One region of the Massilia sp. BKSP1R2A-1 genome, then DNA from elsewhere that is predicted to be linked to it. Evidence: predicted binding sites of a transcription regulator. Region 1 holds the regulator's gene; each other region holds the start of a gene.
The links. Region 1 encodes sigma-54, which starts transcription at its own class of promoters, with help from an activator protein. Its sites were predicted from a motif close to TGGCANGNAANCTGCTTT; they were not measured.
Positions count from the first base shown of each region.

Region 2: a site for sigma-54 is predicted at 3,995-4,012, ahead of ACQ7JA_RS24020 (TorF family putative porin). Genes of this name have one in related genera too.
Region 3: a site for sigma-54 is predicted at 3,453-3,470, ahead of ACQ7JA_RS10430 (PEP-CTERM sorting domain-containing protein). Genes of this name have one in related genera too.

Region 1 is NZ_JBOBRE010000011.1:86,610-93,248, forward strand. Features, by position in the region: gene rapZ (RNase adapter RapZ) at 1-220, shown strand, start outside; gene ACQ7JA_RS17300 (enoyl-CoA hydratase/isomerase family protein) at 329-1,411, opposite strand; gene hpf (ribosome hibernation-promoting factor, HPF/YfiA family) at 1,541-1,897, opposite strand; gene ACQ7JA_RS17310 (RNA polymerase factor sigma-54) at 1,955-3,427, opposite strand; gene lptB (LPS export ABC transporter ATP-binding protein) at 3,427-4,203, opposite strand; gene lptA (lipopolysaccharide transport periplasmic protein LptA) at 4,200-4,754, opposite strand; gene lptC (LPS export ABC transporter periplasmic protein LptC) at 4,797-5,402, opposite strand; gene ACQ7JA_RS17330 (KdsC family phosphatase) at 5,419-5,949, opposite strand; gene ACQ7JA_RS17335 (KpsF/GutQ family sugar-phosphate isomerase) at 5,949-6,639, opposite strand, start outside.
Region 2 is NZ_JBOBRE010000022.1:6,540-13,178, reverse strand. Features, by position in the region: gene gshA (glutamate--cysteine ligase) at 1-1,263, opposite strand, end outside; gene ACQ7JA_RS24030 (ammonium transporter) at 1,407-2,810, opposite strand; gene glnK (P-II family nitrogen regulator) at 2,821-3,159, opposite strand; gene ACQ7JA_RS24020 (TorF family putative porin) at 3,179-3,913, opposite strand; partial or broken gene ACQ7JA_RS24015 (accessory factor UbiK family protein) at 4,184-4,414, shown strand; gene ACQ7JA_RS24010 (adenosylcobalamin-dependent ribonucleoside-diphosphate reductase) at 4,568-6,639, shown strand, end outside.
Region 3 is NZ_JBOBRE010000005.1:271,274-277,912, reverse strand. Features, by position in the region: gene ACQ7JA_RS10440 (hydantoinase B/oxoprolinase family protein) at 1-1,962, shown strand, start outside; gene ACQ7JA_RS10435 (SAM-dependent methyltransferase) at 2,001-2,636, opposite strand; gene ACQ7JA_RS10430 (PEP-CTERM sorting domain-containing protein) at 2,746-3,411, opposite strand; gene ACQ7JA_RS10425 (tetratricopeptide repeat protein) at 3,607-5,235, opposite strand; gene purL (phosphoribosylformylglycinamidine synthase) at 5,423-6,639, shown strand, end outside.

The sequences.
Region 1 (6,639 bases):
GCCGAGCGCGGCGGACATGCTGGGGGATATCAAGGCGTTTGTCGCCAAGTGGCTGCCTTCGTTCAAGACGGACAACCGCAGCTATTTGACGGTGGCGGTGGGGTGTACGGGTGGGCAGCATCGGTCAGTGTACATGGCCGAGCGCTTGGGGGCTTACTTCAGTTCGACCGAACGGGTGATCGTGCGCCACCGCGAGCAGCCAAAGCACGCAGGCCATTGATCTGTAGGGTGGTCGGCTCTGCCGACCGCGCGTTCAACCAAGCCATGAATAGACGCGCCGCCTCAATTCAGCCATGAGTTGAACGCGCGGACGGCGAAGCCGTTCACCCTACAGATGGCGCAGCGGGTGAGCGTACTCAGGCCACACCGGCTCGAAGAAGCGCGCCACCATTTCCGGCGTTACCTCCTCCAGCGTCACCGGATTCCACTTCGGCTGATTGTCCTTGTCGATCACCAGCGCCCGCACGCCCTCCAGCACCTCGCCGTGCTCGAAATTGCGGCGCACCAGGTTACGCTCCATGCGCAGGCAGTCCGCCACATCGAGCGACGCACCACGCTGCAAGAGTTCGCGCGTCACGCACATCATCAGGGGCGAGCGCTGGCGCATCGCCTTCAGCGCCTTCTGCGCAAACGGATTCTCGTCGCGCGCCAGCGACGCCATGATGGCCGCCACCGAGGCCGCGCCGAAGTGCGCATCGATCACGCCGCGCTGCGCCTGCAGCTCGCTGGCGCCCGCCTGGGCCGCGAACTGCGCCGCATAGGTGCGGATCGCCTGCGGCAGCTGCGCCCCCGGCGTGGTCTCGATCAGCGCATTCAGCTCGCCCAGCTTCTCGCCAGGCACGAACACGTCGGCTAGTCCCACGTAGAGCGCATCGGCCGCGCCGATCGTCAACCCGGTCAGGCCCAGGTACTGCCCCAGCTGTCCCGGCGCATGCGAGAGGAAATGGCTGCCGCCCACGTCCGGGAACAGGCCGATGTTCACTTCCGGCATCGCCATCTTGGTGCGGTCGGTGACGATGCGCAGGCCGCAGCCTGGCCCGCCCTGGGCGATGCCCATGCCGCCGCCCATTACCACGCCGTCCATCACCGCGATATACGGTTTCGGATAGAAGTGGATCAGGTGATTGAGCGCGTATTCCTCGGTGAAGAAATCTTCCAGCAGCGCGCTGCCGCCCGTCGGCGCCACACGGCCGACGTCGTGGAAGAAGCGGATGTCGCCGCCTGCGCACAGGGCCTTCTCGCTGCTGCTGGTGATGACGACGGCGTCGATGCCGGCATCGGCCTGCCATTCCAGCAGGATCGCGGTGATGGCGCGCACCATGTCGAGCGACAGCGAGTTCAGGGCTTTCGGGCGGTCGAGCGTGATGACGCCGGTGCGGTTGGCGACGCGGGTCAGGACGTAATCGGTCATGGCAGCTTCTGTGGTCGAAAAATGATGCATTCTACCGAAGGCTGCCAGCAAATTCCTATCTTTACAATGCAAAAAGGGCGTCCCCTTAGACGCCCTTGCGGTGTTGCCGCGGAATGTGCGCGGCTGTGTTTACGCTGCTGCCGTGGTTTCGTCGATATCCGGCATGCGCTTGTGCGCGACGTGGTTATGGTCTTGCAGCATGGATTTGTGTTTTAAAACCTGCCTGTCCAGTCTGTCCATCAGCGTGTCGATCGCGGCGTACAGGTCTTGTGCGGCGCTGGCGACGTGGAGTTTCTTTCCCGATACCGATAAGTTGATTTCGGCTTTCTGCCTTTTTTCTTTTTCGGTGAGATTGTCGATCGCGAGGAACACGTGGGTATCGATCACGTGGTCGAAATGGCGGGTGATGCGCTCGAGCTTATTCTGAACGTATTCACGGATGGCGGGGGTGACTTCGAGATGGTGACCGCTGATTGTGAGGTTCATACACACTCCTTGGGAAGGTGCCCTGCCCGCGCCACAAGGTGAGTGTGGGCAGGTGCTTTACAGGGATTTGCGGAGGCTGACGGGCGGAATCTTGAGCGCTTCGCGGTACTTGGCGACCGTCCTGCGCGCAATGACCATACCTTGTTCCCCGAGCATCTCCGCGATCTTGCTGTCGGATAATGGGTTCCTAGGGTCTTCTGCTCCTGTCAATTGCGCGATGAGCGCGCGGATCGCCGTCGAGGAGGCTTCTCCCCCCGCTTCGGTGGCGACATGGCTTCCGAAGAAGTACTTCAGCTCAAACATGCCGTGCGGGGTCAGCATGTATTTCTGCGTGGTTACACGGGAGATTGTGCTCTCGTGTAGGCCTAGTGTATCAGCTATCTCACGCAAAACAAGAGGGCGCATGGCAACGGCGCCGTGACTGAAAAAGTTACGCTGGCGCTCCACAATTGCCTCGGCAACACGCAGGATCGTGTCGAAGCGCTGGCGCATATTCTTGATGAGCCACTTGGCTTCCTGCAACTGCGCGCCCATCTGGCTTTCGCTTTTTCCCTGCTTGAGCAGGTTGGCGTACAGGGAGTTCACGCGCAGCTTCGGCATCACGTCCGGGTTCAGCGAAACCGACCAGCCGTGCTTGGCGCGGCGGACGATCACGTCCGGCACCACGTAGTCCGACACGTTCGAGGCGAAGGCCGCGCCGGGATGCGGATTGCACTGGCGGACCACGGCCTGCACTTCGCGCAGGTCTTCGTCGTCGCAGTCGAGCGCCTTCTTCAGCTTGGTGTATTCGCGCTGGGCGAACCAGCTCAGGTAACCCTCGACGATTTTCAGGGCCAGGCGCCGCGTGACGAGCGGCACGCCCGGCATGCGGCGGATCTGGAGCGCCAGGCATTCGGCCGCGCTGCGCGCGCCCACGCCGACCGGGTCGAGGCTCTGGATCAGGGCCAGCGCGCAGCGCAGCTCGTCCATGTCGATCTCGAGTTCCTCGGGCAGGCGCGCGTGGATCTCGTCGAGCGGTTCTTCCAGGTAGCCGTTGTCGTCCAGGGCGTCGATCACCAGCTCGGCCAGGGCGCGGTCGCGCGCGCTGCAGCCGGTCAGGCGGATCTGCTCCGCCAGGTGTTCGCGCAGGGTGGTGCCGTCGGCTTCCAGTTGCGGGCGTCCGTCCTCGTCGTCGCCGCTGCGTGCGCCGCCGCCCTCGCCGCCCCAGTCGCTGTCGGCGTCGCCGCGCTCGCCCTGCTCGCCATCCTCATGTCCCTCGCCCTCGGCCTTGGCGCCGCCTTCTTCCTGGGCGGGCTGCGCGCTCGGCGCCTCGCCATTGGCAGGCGCCGTGTTGATGGCGCCGTCGGCCAGCAGGCGCACCGAGCGGTCGAGTGGATCGTCGAGACGCTCGAGCAGCGGATTGTCGTGCAGGATCTGCTCGATCTCCTGGTGCAGTTCGAGCGTGGACAGCTGCAGCAGGCGGATCGACTGCTGCAGCTGCGGCGTCAGCGCAAGGTGCTGCGAGGTGCGGAGCTGCAGGGACTGTTTCATTACATCCTGAAGTGTTCGCCGAGGTAGACGCGTCGCACGGATTCGTCGGCGATGATGTCGTCGGGACGGCCGGAAGCCAGCACGGCGCCCTGGTTGATGATGTAGGCGCGGTCGCAGATGCCGAGCGTCTCGCGCACGTTGTGGTCGGTGATCAGCACGCCGATGTTGCGCTCCTTCAGGAAGCGCACGATGCGCTGGATCTCGATCACCGCGATCGGGTCCACGCCCGCGAACGGTTCGTCGAGCAGCACGAAGCGCGGGTTGGTGGCCAGCGCGCGCGCGATCTCCACGCGGCGGCGCTCGCCGCCCGACAGCGACAGCGCCGGGTTCTCGCGCAGCTTTTCGATCTGCAGCTCGGCCAGCAGGGTGTCGAGGCGCTCGTTGATCTCGTTCTTGCCCAGGGCCTTGCCATTCTCGTCGCGCTGCAGTTCCAGCACGGCGCGGATGTTCTCTTCTACCGTGAGCTTCCGGAACACCGAGGCTTCCTGCGGCAGGTAGGACAGGCCCAGCACCGCGCGCCGGTGGATCGGCAGGCTCGTGATGTCGGTGCCGTTGATGTCGATCGAGCCGGCATCCGACGGCACCAGGCCGACGATCATGTAGAAGGACGTGGTCTTGCCGGCGCCGTTGGGGCCGAGCAGGCCGACCACCTCGCCGCAGTCGACCTGCAGCGAGACATCGCGCACCACCAGGCGCTTGCCGTAGCTCTTCTGCAGGCCCTTGACGACCAGGGTGCTGCAGCTGTCGCCGGCGGGTTTTTCCAGTACGGCGTTCATTGCTTGGCGCCCTCCGCCGGCGTCGTGCGGCGCGGCGCGATGATCAGGGTGCCGCGGCCGCCGCCGACCGTGCTCTTGCCGCTGGGGTCGTTGCGCACCTGGGCCACTTCACGGCGGTTGTCGTAGGAGATGAAGGGACCCTTGATCTCATTGGTCATGCGGCCGTTCTCCAGCTCGCGCACCTCGGCGGTGGTGAACAGCTTCACCAGCTCGGCGCGCTCGTCGTATTCGATGCGCTGGGCCTGGCCCTCGACCCACAGGTCGGGACCGCCGTCGCGCTTCTGGCGGAAGGTGGCGAGCTTGCCGTTGTTGGCGGTGAGCGTCACGCTCATATAGCCTTCCGGCGTTTCCTTCACCAGGGCGCGGTCCGACTTGAGCACCAGGGTGCCGCGGGTGAGCACGACGTTGCCGGTCAGGATGCGGGTCTGGGTGACTTCGTCGACGTCGAGCGTGTCGAAGTTGATCACGGCCTGCTTGAGCGAATCGGCGCGCTCCGCCGTGGCGGTGAGCGATGCCAGGGTGAGGAAAGTGGCAGCGAGTATTTTTTTCATGGTTTTGCTGGTCCTGTTGTAACGCGGCGCGGGCATTGAAAATCAGCGTTGCGCGCGCGGCGGATAGACGATCTGGCCGCGGCTGGCCAGGTGCAGCTTCTGGGTCGCGTTGTTCGCGACCATGCCGGTGCCGGTCACGGTGGCGGAGCCGAGCTGCATCTCGATCGGCTTGTCGGTCTTCATGATCTCTTCGTCGGGCAGCACCGTGAGCGCCTGGGTGCGCACGCGCAGCGCTTCGCTGGTCGGCGTGGCCGGACGCTGGATGTCGACGTTGCCGATCAGGTCGACGCGGTGTTCTTCATGGAAGATGCGGCCCTGCTTCGCCACCACCGTCATGCGCGGACGGCCCGGCGTCATGCCCTGCACCACCGGCGCATCGACCTCGGACACGTCGCCCAGCGGACGGTGCGTCAGGCGTTTGCCGGAAACGACATAGCTCGGCTTGCCGTCCTGCGTCATGCGCACGAAGGAGAAGTTCTCGACGATGTAGTCCGGCTCGCTGGACGGGCCGCCCAGGCGCGGGTCCTCGTCCTCGCCCTGCAAGACCTGCAGCAGCCAGAAGCTGCCGAAGGCGCAGAACACCCCGACCATCATGATGGTCAGGAGCTTCCAGCGGTGGGCGGTGCGTTTGTAGTTCGACGGAGCCATGCTCGTTCCTGGAAGGTCAGGCGAAGTACGGCGCCAGCGCCTGTTCGTAGTTGCCCTGGGCGCGCATGATCATGTCGCACACCTCGCGCACCGCCCCCTTGCCGCCCGCGTTGCGGGTGACGTAGTGGGCGCGGTACTGCACCTCGGGGTGGCCCGACGGCACGGTGATGGCGAAGCCCACGCGGGTGAACAGCGGCAGGTCGATCACGTCGTCGCCGATGTAGCCGCATTCCTCAGGCGTCACGCCTGTCGCTTGCAGCAGTTCGGCGAATCCGATGCGCTTGTCGTGGATGCCCTGGTAGACGTGCGAGATGCCGAGGTCGGCGGCGCGCTTGACCACGATCGGCGACTTGCGCGCGCTGATGATGGCGGTCTTGACGCCGGTCTTGTTCAGCAGCTGGATGCCGAGGCCGTCGAGCACGTTGAAGGTCTTGGTGACCTCGCCGTCCGGGCCATAGGTCAGGCTGCCGTCGGTGAGGATGCCGTCGACGTCGAAAATCATCACCTTCACGCGCGCGGCGCGCTGCATGTGTTCGAGCGGCGTCATCAGATCACCTTGGCGCGGGTCAGGTCGTGGATGTGCAGTGCGCCGACCAGGCGGTCATCGGCATCGACCACGAGCATCTGGTTGATGCGGAATTCTTCCATCACGGCGACGGCGTCGACCGCCAGCTGCTCCGGATGGACGCGGCGCGGGTTGGCGTGCATGACGTCGCGGATCAGGATGTTCGAGAAGTCGTGGTAGCGCTCGATCAGGCGGCGCAGGTCGCCGTCGGTGAACACGCCGATCGGACGGCGCTCGTCGTCGACGATGGCGGTCATGCCCATGCCCTTCTGGCTGACTTCCAGCAGCGCCTTGGCCAGCAGGGTGTCGGGGCCGACGGCGGGGATGGCGTCCCCGGTGCGCATCACGTCGCGCACGTGGGTCAGCAGGCGGCGGCCCAGCGCCCCGCCCGGGTGCGACAGGGCGAAGTCTTCCTCGCGAAAACCCCGCATGTCCAGCAGGGCCACGGCCAGGGCGTCGCCCATGGCGAGCGTCACGGTGGTGCTGGTGGTCGGGGCCAGGTTGAGCGGGCAGGCTTCCTTGTCCACCGCGATGTTCAGGTGGATTTCGGACAGCTTGGCCAGGCGCGAATGCGGCTTGCCGGTCATCGCGATCACGGGCGTGCCCATGCGCTTGATGGCCGGGAGGATCTCCAGCAGCTCGGACGATTCGCCCGAGTTCGAGATGGCGATG
Region 2 (6,639 bases), on a different contig from region 1:
GAGCGACGCCGCCAGCAGGCCCAGGCGCGCCACCACGCCATAGACGTAGAAGCGGTTCGGCGCGGCCGTACCCGGCTTCGCCTTCAGGTCCGGCACGGCATGTTGCTGGGCAAATGCCAGCGGCACGTACCGGGAACCGGGCGCGTTCAGGTTCTGGTCGATGCCGCGCTCGGCGTGCACACGGTAGAAGCCGCCGACCACGTAGCGGTCGATCATGTACACCACCGGTTCGGCCACCGCATCGTTGATGGATTCAAAGGTCGGCACGCCTTCCTGCACGATCATGTCGGTGACGGCCAGGCCATCCTTGATGACGGTCATCTTGGCGCGCTGGGCACGGCTCAGGTCCTTCACCTCGCTGGCATCCTTGACGCTCAATACGCCCATGCCATAGGTGCCGGCGTCCGGCTTGACGATCACGAAGGGCTTCTGCTCCTTCATGCCGTATTCCTTGTACTTCTTCTTGATCTTCGAAAGCAGGGCCGAGACGGCGTCGGCCAGTTGTTCCGTGCCCACGTCTTCCTGCAGGTCGACCTCGCCCACCTTGCTGTGCAGGGGGTTGACCAGCCAGGGATCGATCTCGATCAGCTTGCCGAACTTCTTGGCAACCTCATCAAACGCTTTCAGGTGGTTGCTCTTGCGGCGCAGCGCCCAGCCGGCATGGACCGGCGGCAGCAGCGACTGCTCGTGGATGTTTTCCAGGATCGAGGGGATGCCGGCCGAGAGATCGTTGTTCAGCAGGATGGTGCAGGGATCGAAATCGGCCAGGCCGACGCGGCGCCCGTTCGGCGAGCGCACCAGGGGCTCGACCACCAGCATATTGCCGTCAGGCAGCGCCAGCGGGGTCGGCTGGGTGACCTCCGGCGACAGCGAACCCAGGCGCACGTGCAGGCCGGTCTGGCGGAAGATCTGCATCAGGCGCGCCACGTTCTGCAGGTACATCGGGTTGCGCGTGTGGGTTTCCGGGATCATCAGGAGGTTGCGCGCGTCCGGACAATACTTGTCGATCGCAGCCATGGCGGCCTGCACCGCCAGCGGCAGCATCTCGGTGGACAGGTTGTTGAAGCCGCCCGGGAACAGGTTGGTGTCCACCGGGGCCAGCTTGTAGCCGGCGTTACGCAGGTCCACCGAGCAATAGAACGGCGGTGTGTGCTCCTGCCACTCGAGACGGAACCAGCGCTCGATCGCGGGCGTGGCTTCGAGGATTTTCTTTTCCAGGTCGAGAAGAGGACCGGTCAGGGCGGTGGCGAGGTGCGGAACCATGGGTGGACGTCCTAGTGATGGCTTGTTTGAATTATATCGTCGCGCAAAGGTGGGGACGATGTTGCCATTTTAAAGACGTATGATTGCCCGTGACGCAAAAAAGGCGCCCGAAGGCGCCCCGCGAAGCATTCAGCCGTTCCGGATCAGGAATGGTAGGCCGATTCCCCATGGCTGGTGATGTCCAGCCCTTCGCGCTCCTGCTCCACCGGCACGCGCAGGCCGATCACCACGTCCACCAGCTTGAAGGCGATGAAGGCGACGACGGCCGACCACACGATGGTGATGCCGACGGCTTGCGCCTGCACCCAGACCTGGCCGGCGATCGAGTAGTCCGGCGAACCTTTGTTGGCGATGTAGTCCCAGATGCCCTGCCCGCCCAGCTGCGGCGAAGCGAAGACGCCGGTCAGCAGCGCGCCCAGGATGCCGCCCACGCCGTGCACGCCGAACACGTCCAGCGAGTCGTCGGCGCCCAGCAGGCGTTTCAGGCCGGTCACGCCCCACAGGCAGACCACGCCGGCCAGCAGGCCGATGACCAGGGCGCCCATCGGACCGACGAAGCCGCAGGCCGGGGTGATGGCCACCAGGCCCGAGACCGCGCCCGACACCGCGCCCAGCAGCGAAGGCTTGCGCTTGAAGATCCACTCGCCGAACATCCACGAGACGGCCGCGCAGGCGGTCGCCAGCAGGGTGTTGATGAAGGCCAGGGCGGCGATGTCGCCCGCTTCCAGCGCCGAGCCGGCATTGAAGCCGAACCAGCCCACCCACAGCAGCGAGGCGCCGATCATGGTCATGGTCAGCGAGTGCGGGGCCATCGATTCGCGCCCCAGACCCGTGCGCTTGCCGATCACATAGGCGCCGACCAGGCCGGCCACGGCGGCGTTGATGTGCACCACGGTGCCGCCCGCGAAGTCGAGGGCGCCCTTCTGCCACAGGAAGCCGGCGTCGGCGGTGACCTTGGCCAGCGAAGCCGCATCGGTGATCGCGTCGGGACCGGCCCAGAACCAGACCATGTGGGCCACCGGCAGGTAGCCGAAGGTGAACCAGATCACCATGAAGGCCAGCACTGCCGAGAAGCGCACGCGCTCCGCGAACGCGCCGACGATCAGGCCGCAGGTGATGGCGGCGAAGGTGCCCTGGAAGGCGACGAAGATGAACTCGGGGATCATCGTCTCCTTGCTGAAGGTCGCGGCCTGGCTGAAGGTGCCGGCGGCGGCGTCGTAGATGCCGTTCAGGAAGACGCGGTCGAAGCCGCCGATGAAGGCGGTGCCGCCCTGGGTGAAGGCCAGCGAGTAGCCGTACAGGCACCACAGGACAATGATCAGCGAGAACACCATGAAGACCTGCATCAGCACCGACAGCATGTTCTTGGCGCGCACCAGGCCGCCGTAGAACAGGGCCAGGCCGGGAATCGACATCATGATGACGAGCAGGGTCGCCACGAACATCCAGGCGGTGTCGCCCTTGTTGATGGAAGGCGCCGCCAGGGCCGGCAGCGCCACGCTGGCGGCGGTAAGGCCGGCCAGGACTTTGGTAAGGGTGGATTTCATCGGGTTCCTCTTACAGTGCGTCGTTGCCGGTCTCGCCGGTACGGATACGGATGACCTGGTTCAGGTCGGCCACGAAGATCTTGCCGTCGCCGATCTTGCCGGTGCGGGCGGCGCCGGAAATGGCGTCGATCACCTGCTCGGCCACGGCGTCGTCGACGGCGGCCTCGATCTTGATCTTCGGAAGAAAATCGACCACGTATTCCGCGCCGCGGTACAGCTCGGTGTGGCCCTTCTGGCGGCCGAAACCCTTTACTTCGGTGACCGTCATGCCTTGCACATTGATCTCCGACAGCGCTTCACGGACTTCGTCCAGCTTGAAGGGCTTGATGATGGCGGTAATCATTTTCATGGTGATACCTCTTTGACTATCAGAAAGTTTTGGACAGGCTGAGCACGACCATCGAGCGACCCAGGTCCTTGCCTTCGGGGCTCAGGTAGGCCTTGGTAGTGGCCTTGACCCAGGCCATCGACACGCTGGCGACGCCGAAGTCCTTGGTGATGCCGGCCTTGTAGTCGGTGTACGAGTAGGCGCCGTTGTTGTTCACTTCCTGGCGGCCCGCATGCAGGTTCAGGAGCATCTTGTCGCCGATGTCGATGTCGGCGCCGAGATCCAGGTAGCCGCTGCGCTTGCTGTTCGCGGTGCCGAACAGGTTGGTGGTCGAGTGCGAGTACTTCACGTAGGCCGGGCCGAAGCCGAGGCGCGCGTAGAGTTCGAAGGTGTTGGCACTCGGGTTCAGGTCGTTCGACGGGTAGTAGTAATACAGGCCGCCAACGTCATAGGTCAGGTTTTCGCTGATGTTGCCGCGCTTGCCGCCATACAGATCCCATTCGATGCTGCCGTCGCCGCCAAGATCCTTGGTCCACTTGATGGTGGACAGCCAGGTGCCCACGTACAGGCCGGTCGGGCTGTGCGTGTAGTCGACGCCGCCCTGCAGCGCGCCGTTCAGGCGGGTCTGCGACAGGCCGCGGTAACGGTAGTCGCTGGTGATCGAGGCGTTGTAGCTGATCTGATGTTCAGGAGTCGCTTCTTGCGCGAAGGCGGGAACGCTGGAAAGGGCCAGGATGGCCCAGCTCACTGCTGCTGCACTTGCTTTGCACTTCATGACATTCCCCTTATAGTCAACTTGGCTCCGGGCGGAGCTGTTGCGGTTTACAATCCTGTCTGCTGCACGCCTGATAACTCTTTAGCAGGATGCGTGCCAGCGCAAAAACCGCTGCCTGGGGTGGTTTCGGGTGCTTGTTTTCTCAGCCATCCGCCCCATTTGCGATAAGAACAAGCCCGTCAACCGGCGCAAAGGGTTGCCAAGCCCGCGCCACGCACCAAAGCGGATGTCGCTGCACTGTCGTGGTGCAGCACGCCGCCTGACCAGGAAATGGATATGAACAACTTCTTCAACGACATCCAAGGCAAGATCAACCAGGCGCTGGAAAGCACCCCGGCCAAGGACATCGAGCGCAACGTCAAGGCGATGATGACCCAGGGCTTCTCCAAGCTCGACCTGGTCACCCGCGAAGAATTCGACATCCAGGCCCAGGTGCTGGCCAAGACCCGCGCCCGCCTGGAAGCGCTGGAGCTGCGCGTGGTGGAACTGGAAGCCCGCCTGGCCGGCCAGTCCGGCGCGAGCGCTTCGGCCACCCCTTCGGCCGCCGCATCTTCCGCCGGCCCGCTCCCCGGCGCCACCGATCCGGCCACGCCCCACGTCGTCCTCGACAAACCCTGATTCTGCGACGGCATTCATGCCGGTGAGGTGCGCACCATGAATGCAGTCGACACGGCGCCGGGCGGCCTGCCGCCGCAGGAAGTCTCGCTCGACGTCCTGCGCGAGAAATACGCCAAGGGCGCCGAAACCGGCATCGTCGACGTACGCCGGCGCGTGGCGCGCGCCCTGGCCGCGCTCGAAGCCGAAGACGGGCGCGAGGAGCGCGAAGCGCACTTCCTCTGGGCCCAGGAACAGGGCTTCGTGCCCGCCGGACGCATCGCCTCGGCCGCCGGCCTCGGCCTGCAGGCCACCCTCATCAACTGTTTCGTGCAGCCGGTCGGCGATTCGATCTCCGGCAACGACGGCCCCCTGCCCGGCATCTATACCGCCCTGGCCGAGGCGGCCGAGACCATGCGCCGCGGCGGCGGGGTCGGCTACGACTTCAGCGCCATCCGCCCCATGGGCAGCAAGGTCCACGGCACCCGCTCGCGCGCCTCCGGACCGGTCTCCTATATGGAAGTGTTCGATGCCTCCTGCCGCACGGTCGAATCGGCCGGCGCGCGGCGCGGCGCCCAGATGGGCGTGCTGCGCATCGACCACCCCGACATCGAACGCTTCATCGCCGCCAAGGACGCGGGCGGCCTCACCAACTTCAATATCTCGGTCGGCGTCAGCGACGACTTCATGCGCGCGGTGGAAAGCGACGCCATGTTCGACCTGGTCCACCGCGCCGAGCCGGGCGAGGAAGACATGGCCGGCGCGCGCCGCCTGGACGATGGCCGCTGGTCGTATCGCCAGGTGCGCGCACGCGAGCTGTGGGACCGCATCATTGCCTCGACCTACGACCACGCCGAGCCGGGCGTGCTCTTCATCGACCGCATGAATGCGGAAAACAATCTCTGGTACGCCGAACAGCTGCACGCCACCAATCCCTGCGGCGAGCAGCCCCTGCCCGCCTACGGCTGCTGCGACCTGGGTTCGGTGAACCTCACGGCTTTCGTCGACGATCCGTTCGGCGCCAGCCCCTCCTTCGACTTCGAGCGCATGTGCGAAGTCGCGGCGGTGGGCGTGCGCATGCTCGACCTGGTGCTGGACGCGACCGAATGGCCGCTGCCGCAGCAGCAGGCGGAATCGCAGGCCAAGCGCCGCATCGGCCTCGGCTTCCTGGGCCTGGGCAGCGCCCTCGTCATGCTGGGCCTGCGCTACGATTCCGACGAGGGGCGGGCGATGGCCGCGCGCATCGCCGAGACCCTGCGCGATGCGGCCTATGCCACCTCGGTGGCGCTGGCGCGCGAGAAGGGTCCCTTCCCGCTGTTCGACGCGGACAAGTACCTGGACGGCCAGTTCGTGCAGCGCCTGCCCGACTGGCTGCGCGAGGCGATCCGCATGTACGGCATCCGCAACTCCCACCTGCTGTCGATCGCGCCCACCGGCACCATCTCGCTGGCCTTCGCCGACAATGCCTCGAACGGCATCGAGCCGCCCTACTCCTGGACCTACCAGCGCAAGAAGCGCATGGCGGACGGTTCCATGCGCGGCTACCAGGTCGAGGACCATGCCTGGCGCCTGTACCGCCGGATGGGCTACGACGTGGACGCCCTGCCGCCCGCCTTCGTGACCGCGCTCGAGATGCGCGCGATCGAGCACTTGCGCATGGTGCAGGCAGTGCAGCCCTTCGTCGACACGGCGATCTCGAAGACCGTCAACGTGCCGGAAGACTATCCTTTTGACGACTTCCGCGATCTCTACAGCCAGGCCTGGCAGGCGGGCCTGAAGGGCCTGGCGACCTACCGTCCGAACACGGTGCTGGGCAGTGTGCTGTCGACCTCGAACGCAGCCCCGCAGGCCGCGCAGCCTGACGAAGACCCGCTGCGCAAGCGCTTCGAGCGGCGGCCGCTGGGCGAGCTCGAATCGGTGACCTCCAAGATCGAATACTCGACCCAGGAAGGCCGCAAGACCGCCTACCTGACGGTGAGCTTCATCCGCGCCGACGGCATCTTCGATGGCAGGCCGGCGACCATCGAGCGTCCCTTCGAGTTCTTCATGCCCTCCAACCAGCGCACCGACGGACAGCAGTGGATTACCGCCTCGATGCGCCTGCTGTCGATGGTGGCGCGCGCCGGCGGCCC
Region 3 (6,639 bases), on a different contig from region 1:
GCCGCCATGCAGGCGGCATTCGAGCAGGCCTATAAACGCCGTTATTCCTTCCTGATGCCTTCGCGCGGCCTGGTCGTCGAAGCGGTTTCCGTGGAGGCGATCGGCCGCTCGGACGCGCCCGGCGAGATGCAGGCGTCCGTCGTCTCGACCGGCGCGCAGCCGCAGGCCGGCGAAACGGTGAGGATGTACAGCGGCGGCGCCTGGCATGACACCGGTATCTACGTGCGCGAGTCCATCGGGCCCGGCGACGTCGTGCGCGGCCCGGCGATCATCGCCGAAGCGAATGCGACCACCGTCGTGGAGCCGGGATGGCAGGCCGAGGTGACCCCCTACAATCACCTCGTGCTCAGGCGCGTGGAGGCGCTGCCCGCGCGGCGCGCCATCGGCACCACGGCCGACCCGGTGATGCTCGAGATCTTCAACAACCTGTTCATGTCGATTGCCGAGCAGATGGGCCTGCGGCTGCAGAACACGGCGTATTCGGTGAACATCAAGGAGCGCCTGGACTTCAGCTGCGCGATCTTCGACGCAAGCGGCAACCTGGTCGCGAATGCGCCGCACATGCCCGTGCACCTCGGCTCGATGGGCGAGAGCATCAAGACCGTGATGCGCAAGAACGCGGGCAGGATGAAGGCCGGCGACGTCTATGTGCTCAACGATCCGTACAACGGCGGCACCCACCTGCCCGACGTCACCGTGATCTCGCCCGTGTTCGACGAGGCGGGAAGGGAAATCCTGTTCTACGTCGGCTCGCGCGGCCACCACGCCGACATCGGCGGCACCACGCCGGGATCCATGCCGCCGGACTCGCACCACATCGAGCAGGAAGGCGTCCTGATCGACAACTTCAAGCTGGTCGACGGCGGCGACGGCATCCTGCGCGAAGATGCGGCCCGTGTCCTGCTCGGCAGCGGCCGCTACCCGGCGAGGAATCCGGACCAGAACATGGCCGACCTGCGCGCCCAGGTCGCGGCCAACCAGAAGGGCGTCGAGGAACTGCACCGCATGGTCGCGCATTTCGGCCTGGATGTCGTGCGTGCCTACATGGGCCATGTGCAGGACAATGCGGAAGAAGCGGTGCGGCGCGTGATCTCGGCCCTCAAGGATGGCCGCTACAGCTACGACCTCGACAACGGCGCCCGCATCGAAGTGGCGATCCGCGTCCACCAGGCCAGCCGCAGCGCGGAGATCGATTTCACCGGCACGTCGGCCCAGCTGCCGAACAACTTCAATGCGCCGTCGGCCGTCTGCATGGCGGCGGTGCTGTACGTCTTCCGCACTTTGGTCGACGACGAGATTCCCCTCAACGGCGGCTGCCTCAAGCCGCTCAAGGTCATCATCCCGCCGGGTTCCATGCTCAATCCGCACTATCCGGCCTCGGTGGTCTCGGGGAATGTCGAGACTTCCACCTGCATCACCAACGCGCTCTACGGCGCCCTCGGCGTGATGGCGGCAAGCCAGGGCACGATGAACAACTTCACCTTCGGGAACGAACGCTACCAGTACTACGAGACGATCTCCGGCGGCTCGGGGGCGGGGGAAGGCTTCGACGGTACCGACGTGGTCCAGACGAACATGACCAACTCGCGGCTGACGGACCCGGAAATCCTCGAGTTCCGCTTCCCTGTTCGCCTGGAGAGCTACGAGATCCGCCAGGGCTCGGGCGGAGCAGGGCGCTGGCATGGTGGGAATGGCGGCACGAGGAAGGTGCGTTTCCTCGAGCCGATGACGGCGGCGATCCTCTCGAACAACCGCATCCATGCGCCTTTCGGCATGGCGGGCGGCGAGCCAGGTGAGCGGGGAAGAAACACGGTCCTGCGGGCCGACGGGACGGTGGAAACCCTCGGCCACATCGGCAAGGTGGACATGGCGCCGGGCGATGTGCTGGTGATCGAGACACCAGGCGGCGGTGGCTATGGAATGCGGCGGAATGAAGCCGACGCCGCTGGCGCCGACCGATAGCCACGCCTTGCACGGCTCGAAACAACACCGCGATATACTCAGCGCGGGTAGACGAACCCGGTGCGGATGTCCATTGGCGCAAGCCGACCATCTGCCCGCACCATCAGGCGCTGCGGCGGTTCTTCGCCAGCCAGCACGCGCGACCGGAACGGCAAGCCCTCGGCTTCCCGTACCAGCTTGTCGCAGCGTTCGTAGACGTTCGGGCAGTTGGTTTCCTTGAGGAGGGCCTGCACGATCGGAATCTTCCAGTATTCGACACCCCCGGCATTGAACTGGCAGACGAGGTAGCCCGCAGCGCCGCCGACACCGTGGACCTGCAGGCCGGACAAGCCATCCTGTTCACCGTCGATCAACTGAACGAGGGCCTGGGGATCCGCGGCGGGAACGTTCCCGAGCCGGCGCGCGACGGCCGCCTGCACGCGGCGCTTGATCATGGCGTGGTCGACCGGTTCGTCCTCGCGCAGGGTCCAGACGCGCCCGGCGATCTGCGACTTGACGTTGTAGGCGGCGCGGGCCAGGAACTGGCGCGAGGAAGACTGGACGAGCGCCGTGGCGCCGATCTTGCTGCGTTCGTGGGGTTTACCCTCGACCTTGTCGATGGCCGACAGGTAGATCCACGGGTCGCCGTTGAGCAGGTTCTTTTCCTTGCCCTGTTTGATGGTAATGATGAGCATGTGCGGCTTTCTTGACGAGGTGCGGGATGATACAGCACGCCACAATTCCCGTCCTTGATGCCGCCCCGCTGGCTGGCGAATGCCGGCCAGCGGTTCCCCGTGAAGCCGCTCAGTCCTTGCGGCGGCCGGCGCGCGAACCGGCCAGGCCCAACAGACTTAGGCTGAGAAGCGCCAGCGATGCCGGTTCGGGCACGTCGGCGCTGCTCGTCAGCGTGGCACGGAAAGCCGCGTCGGCGCCGAAGCAATCGGTGGAGCAATCCCATTGGCTACTGGTCAGGGCGCTGAAGTTGACGCCGTTGTTGAAGTACACGAAATGCCCGCCGCCGTAGTTGTTGCCCGTGATCGGCATGTCGTACACGCTATCAGCCTGTGCAGCGAGTTCCGACACCGACAGGAACAGCACATACTGCGCGCCGGCCGTCAGTGCAAGGGCGCCGGTATCGAAGGCGAACTCCTGCATGCCGCTGGTGGCCGTTGCCGTACGCGTCGTGCTCGTGTAGAGGATGCTTGTCGCCTTGTTGCCGTCCCAGCCGGCGACATAGCCGCGCAAGTCCAGGCTCGAACCCACTCGACCGTTCAGGAACAGCGAGAAACCATTCAATACATTATCGGTGCCGACAGTGAACGTCTGGCCGTAGGTTGCAGTGTCGGGCGCGCCGAACGGGCTGGCAGTACTGACGACGGCGGTGTTGTTGATGACTTCGGCGGAAACCGCGGTAGACCAGGCCAGCGCAGCGACGCAGACAGCAGCCGACAACGAGCGAATTGATTTCATGTTTTTCTCCCTAGTTGTGATTTGCTTACTACTCGATGCTTTAAGCAAATCCTATGCCATAGAGAAATTTCCTTTTAGAATCAGTGGTCTTGTATTGACGATTGCCGCCAGTGTAAAGAAGGCCGACACGAGCGCGCCGCGCTATTCCTTGCCCGTCATTGCAGGTAGGCGAACGCTGTGGCGTACGCCCCTTCGTCAGGTCGAAATACCGAACTTGCGCTGCGCTTCCAGGAATTCCCTGGTGAGCGCCAGAAGGCGCGGATGATTCGGGTCCATTACCCGCAGCTTCTCGATCTGCTCCCTTGCGACCCCGCCGAGCGTGTGGTCCCACCCCATTTCGTTCACCTGTCGCAGTATGCCCCCGGCCACCGCGACCATCACCTGCAGATTGCCCGGCGCCATGTGCAGCGCCTCGAGCAGGGTCTGGACTGCGCCACGCACGTCGCCCATATTGCGCTTCTCGTCGGCCACCCCGAGCAGGATCTGGGCCTGGGCGCGCAGTTGGGCGCCCATGCCGTCGGCCAGGTCGGGACGGCCCGCGCGCACGAACACACCCATGGCTTCGTCGATGCTGACCGGGCTGGAGACGTCATGCATCACGGTCATCATGACGTTCGAAGCCTGTTCGTCCATCTGGTGTTCGAGGCAGGCTTCGGCCAGGCCGATGCGCAGGTTCGAGGACAAGGCATTGCTGGTCCGCGCGGCGCCGGCCGCCATCTGCAACTCGGCCACCGCGGCGCTGCCATTGCCCATTTTTTCGTGGAGCAGGGCGCTGGAAAAGGCCTTGCAGGCGTCGACCTCGGCGCTACCGCGCATCGAACGCTCCAGGTCGCGGATCACGCCGCTCGCGCCCTGCACGTCGCCGCGCGTGACCAGGGCTTTCACGAGGTTGACGTGGTCTTCGGGATTGCGGAATTCCGAATACCTGGCCTTGGTGACGACCTGCTTGAAGGACTTCTCGGCGGCCAGCGCGTCGCCGTTCTCCATCGCGACTTCGCCGAGCTTGCGCAGGCGCCGCACCATGTGCGGCGAGATCGAGACCGCGTCTTCCAGCACCTTCTGGGCGTCCTGGCTGGCGCCGAGTTTCTCGTGGCAGCGCGCCAGCAGGTCGTAGGCGGCCATCAGGCGCGGATTGGCCTGCACCAGCTGTTCGAGCGTGTCGCGGGCTTCCTCGATCTGGCCCTGGGCCACCATGGTGCGCGCCAGGCCCAGGCCGGCCCAGCCCAGCGGGCGCTCGGCCAGCACGTCGCGGTAGATGCTGCCGGCTTGCGCGTGTTCGCCGCTCGATGTGTGCAGCTCGGCCTTCAGGCGCAGGAAGTCGAGCGCGTAGCGCGGGCTGGCGATCGCCGCCGTGGTGCAGGCGCGGATGGCGTCGACCGGCTTGCCCTGGGCGGCGAGCTGCCAGACCGGGAGCAGGGCGGTGCGGCGCTCAAGCGCGCGCCTGATGCGGCTGCTCAGCATCTCGACGGTGAAGGGTTTTAATACGTAATCGGTCGGGGTCAGTTCGGCGGCGCTCACGACCTTGTCGTAGACGCCTTCCGAAGTCAGCATGATGAAGATGGTGGAGGCCGTGATCAGGCGGTGGAGGCGCAGGTCTTCGAGCAGCTGCTGGCCGTCCTGGCCGTCGCCGCTGGGGCCGCCGAGGTCGTATTCGCACAGGATGATGTCGTAGGCCCGTTTGCCGAGCTGCTTGATGGCCATGCTGGCGTTGATCGCCGACTCGACCTTGCTGATGCCGGACTGGTTCAGCATGTTCTGCAGGCTGCCGCGCATGCCCTGGTTCGGATCGACGATCAGGACCGACAGGTTCGCATTCTCTTGCATCTTCGCTTTCCGTTCTTCGGATCGTAATTATGTAGCCCTTACAATACCGATAAGTTCCTGAGGGATCAAGAAATGTCCGTTCTACAAGCCTTTCATTGGGCAGCATGCATCGCTGCATTGCAACACTGTATAATAGCGGGCTATCTTCCACCCTAGCAGCCACGCTGCGTCAACCGACTTCTCAGCCATGTTGATTCTGCCGGGTTCCAACGCCCTCTCCGCCTTCCGTAGCCAACGCCTCCTGTCGCAACTCCAATCGGTCGCCCCGTCGATTGCCGCAGTCCAGGCCCGCTTCTACCACTTCATCGACAGCAGCGCACCGCTGTCCGTGGAGGACACCGAGCGTCTATCGGCCATGCTCACCTACGGCGAGCCTGCCGCCCAGACTTTGTACGAAGGCGTGACCGAGGAGTTCTTCGTGATCCCGCGCCTGGGTACGATCTCGCCGTGGGCCTCGAAGGCCACCGACATCGCGCACAACTGCGGCATGGCCCATGTGCACCGCATCGAACGCGGCGTCGGCTACACCGTGGTGCTCAAGAGCGGCCTGCTCGGCACCGGCATCGGCGCGCCGAAGAAGCTGGACGACGAAGAAGTCGGCCTGGTCGCCGCGCTGCTGCACGACCGCATGACCGAGACGGTGCTGCGCAACGCCGACGAGGCCTCGCGCCTGTTCGACGAACTCGAAGGCAAGCCGCTGGAGACCGTGGACGTGATCGGGCAGGGCCGCGACGCGCTGGTGCGCGCCAACACGGAACTGGGCCTGGCGATGTCGATCGACGAGATCGACTACCTGCACGAGGCGTTCACGAAGGCGCAGCGCAACCCGACCGACGTCGAGCTCATGATGTTCGCCCAGGCGAACTCCGAGCACTGCCGCCACAAGATCTTCAACGCCGACTGGATCATCGACGGCGTCAGGCAGGACAAGTCGCTGTTCGGCATGATCAAGAACACCCACCAGCTGAACCCGCGCGGCACCGTGGTCGCCTACAGCGACAACTCCTCGATCATCGAGGGCGCGACCGTCACCCGTTTCTTCCCGCGTGAGAAACAGGAATATGCCCCGTCGACGGAGCTGGTGCATACCCTGATGAAGGTCGAGACCCACAACCACCCGACCGCGATCTCGCCCTTCCCGGGCGCCTCGACCGGCGCCGGCGGCGAGATCCGCGACGAGGGCGCCACCGGCCGCGGCGCCAAGCCGAAGGCAGGCCTGACCGGCTTCACCGTGTCGAACCTCCTGATCCCGGGCGCCGAGCGTCCGTGGGAGAACGCCAGCGACGTCAGCAAGGGTGAAGCCGGGCGCGTGGATGCGGTCTACGGCAAGCCGGAACGCATCGCCTCGCCGCTGCAGATCATGATCGACGGCCCGATCGGCGGCGCCGCCTTCAGCAACGAATT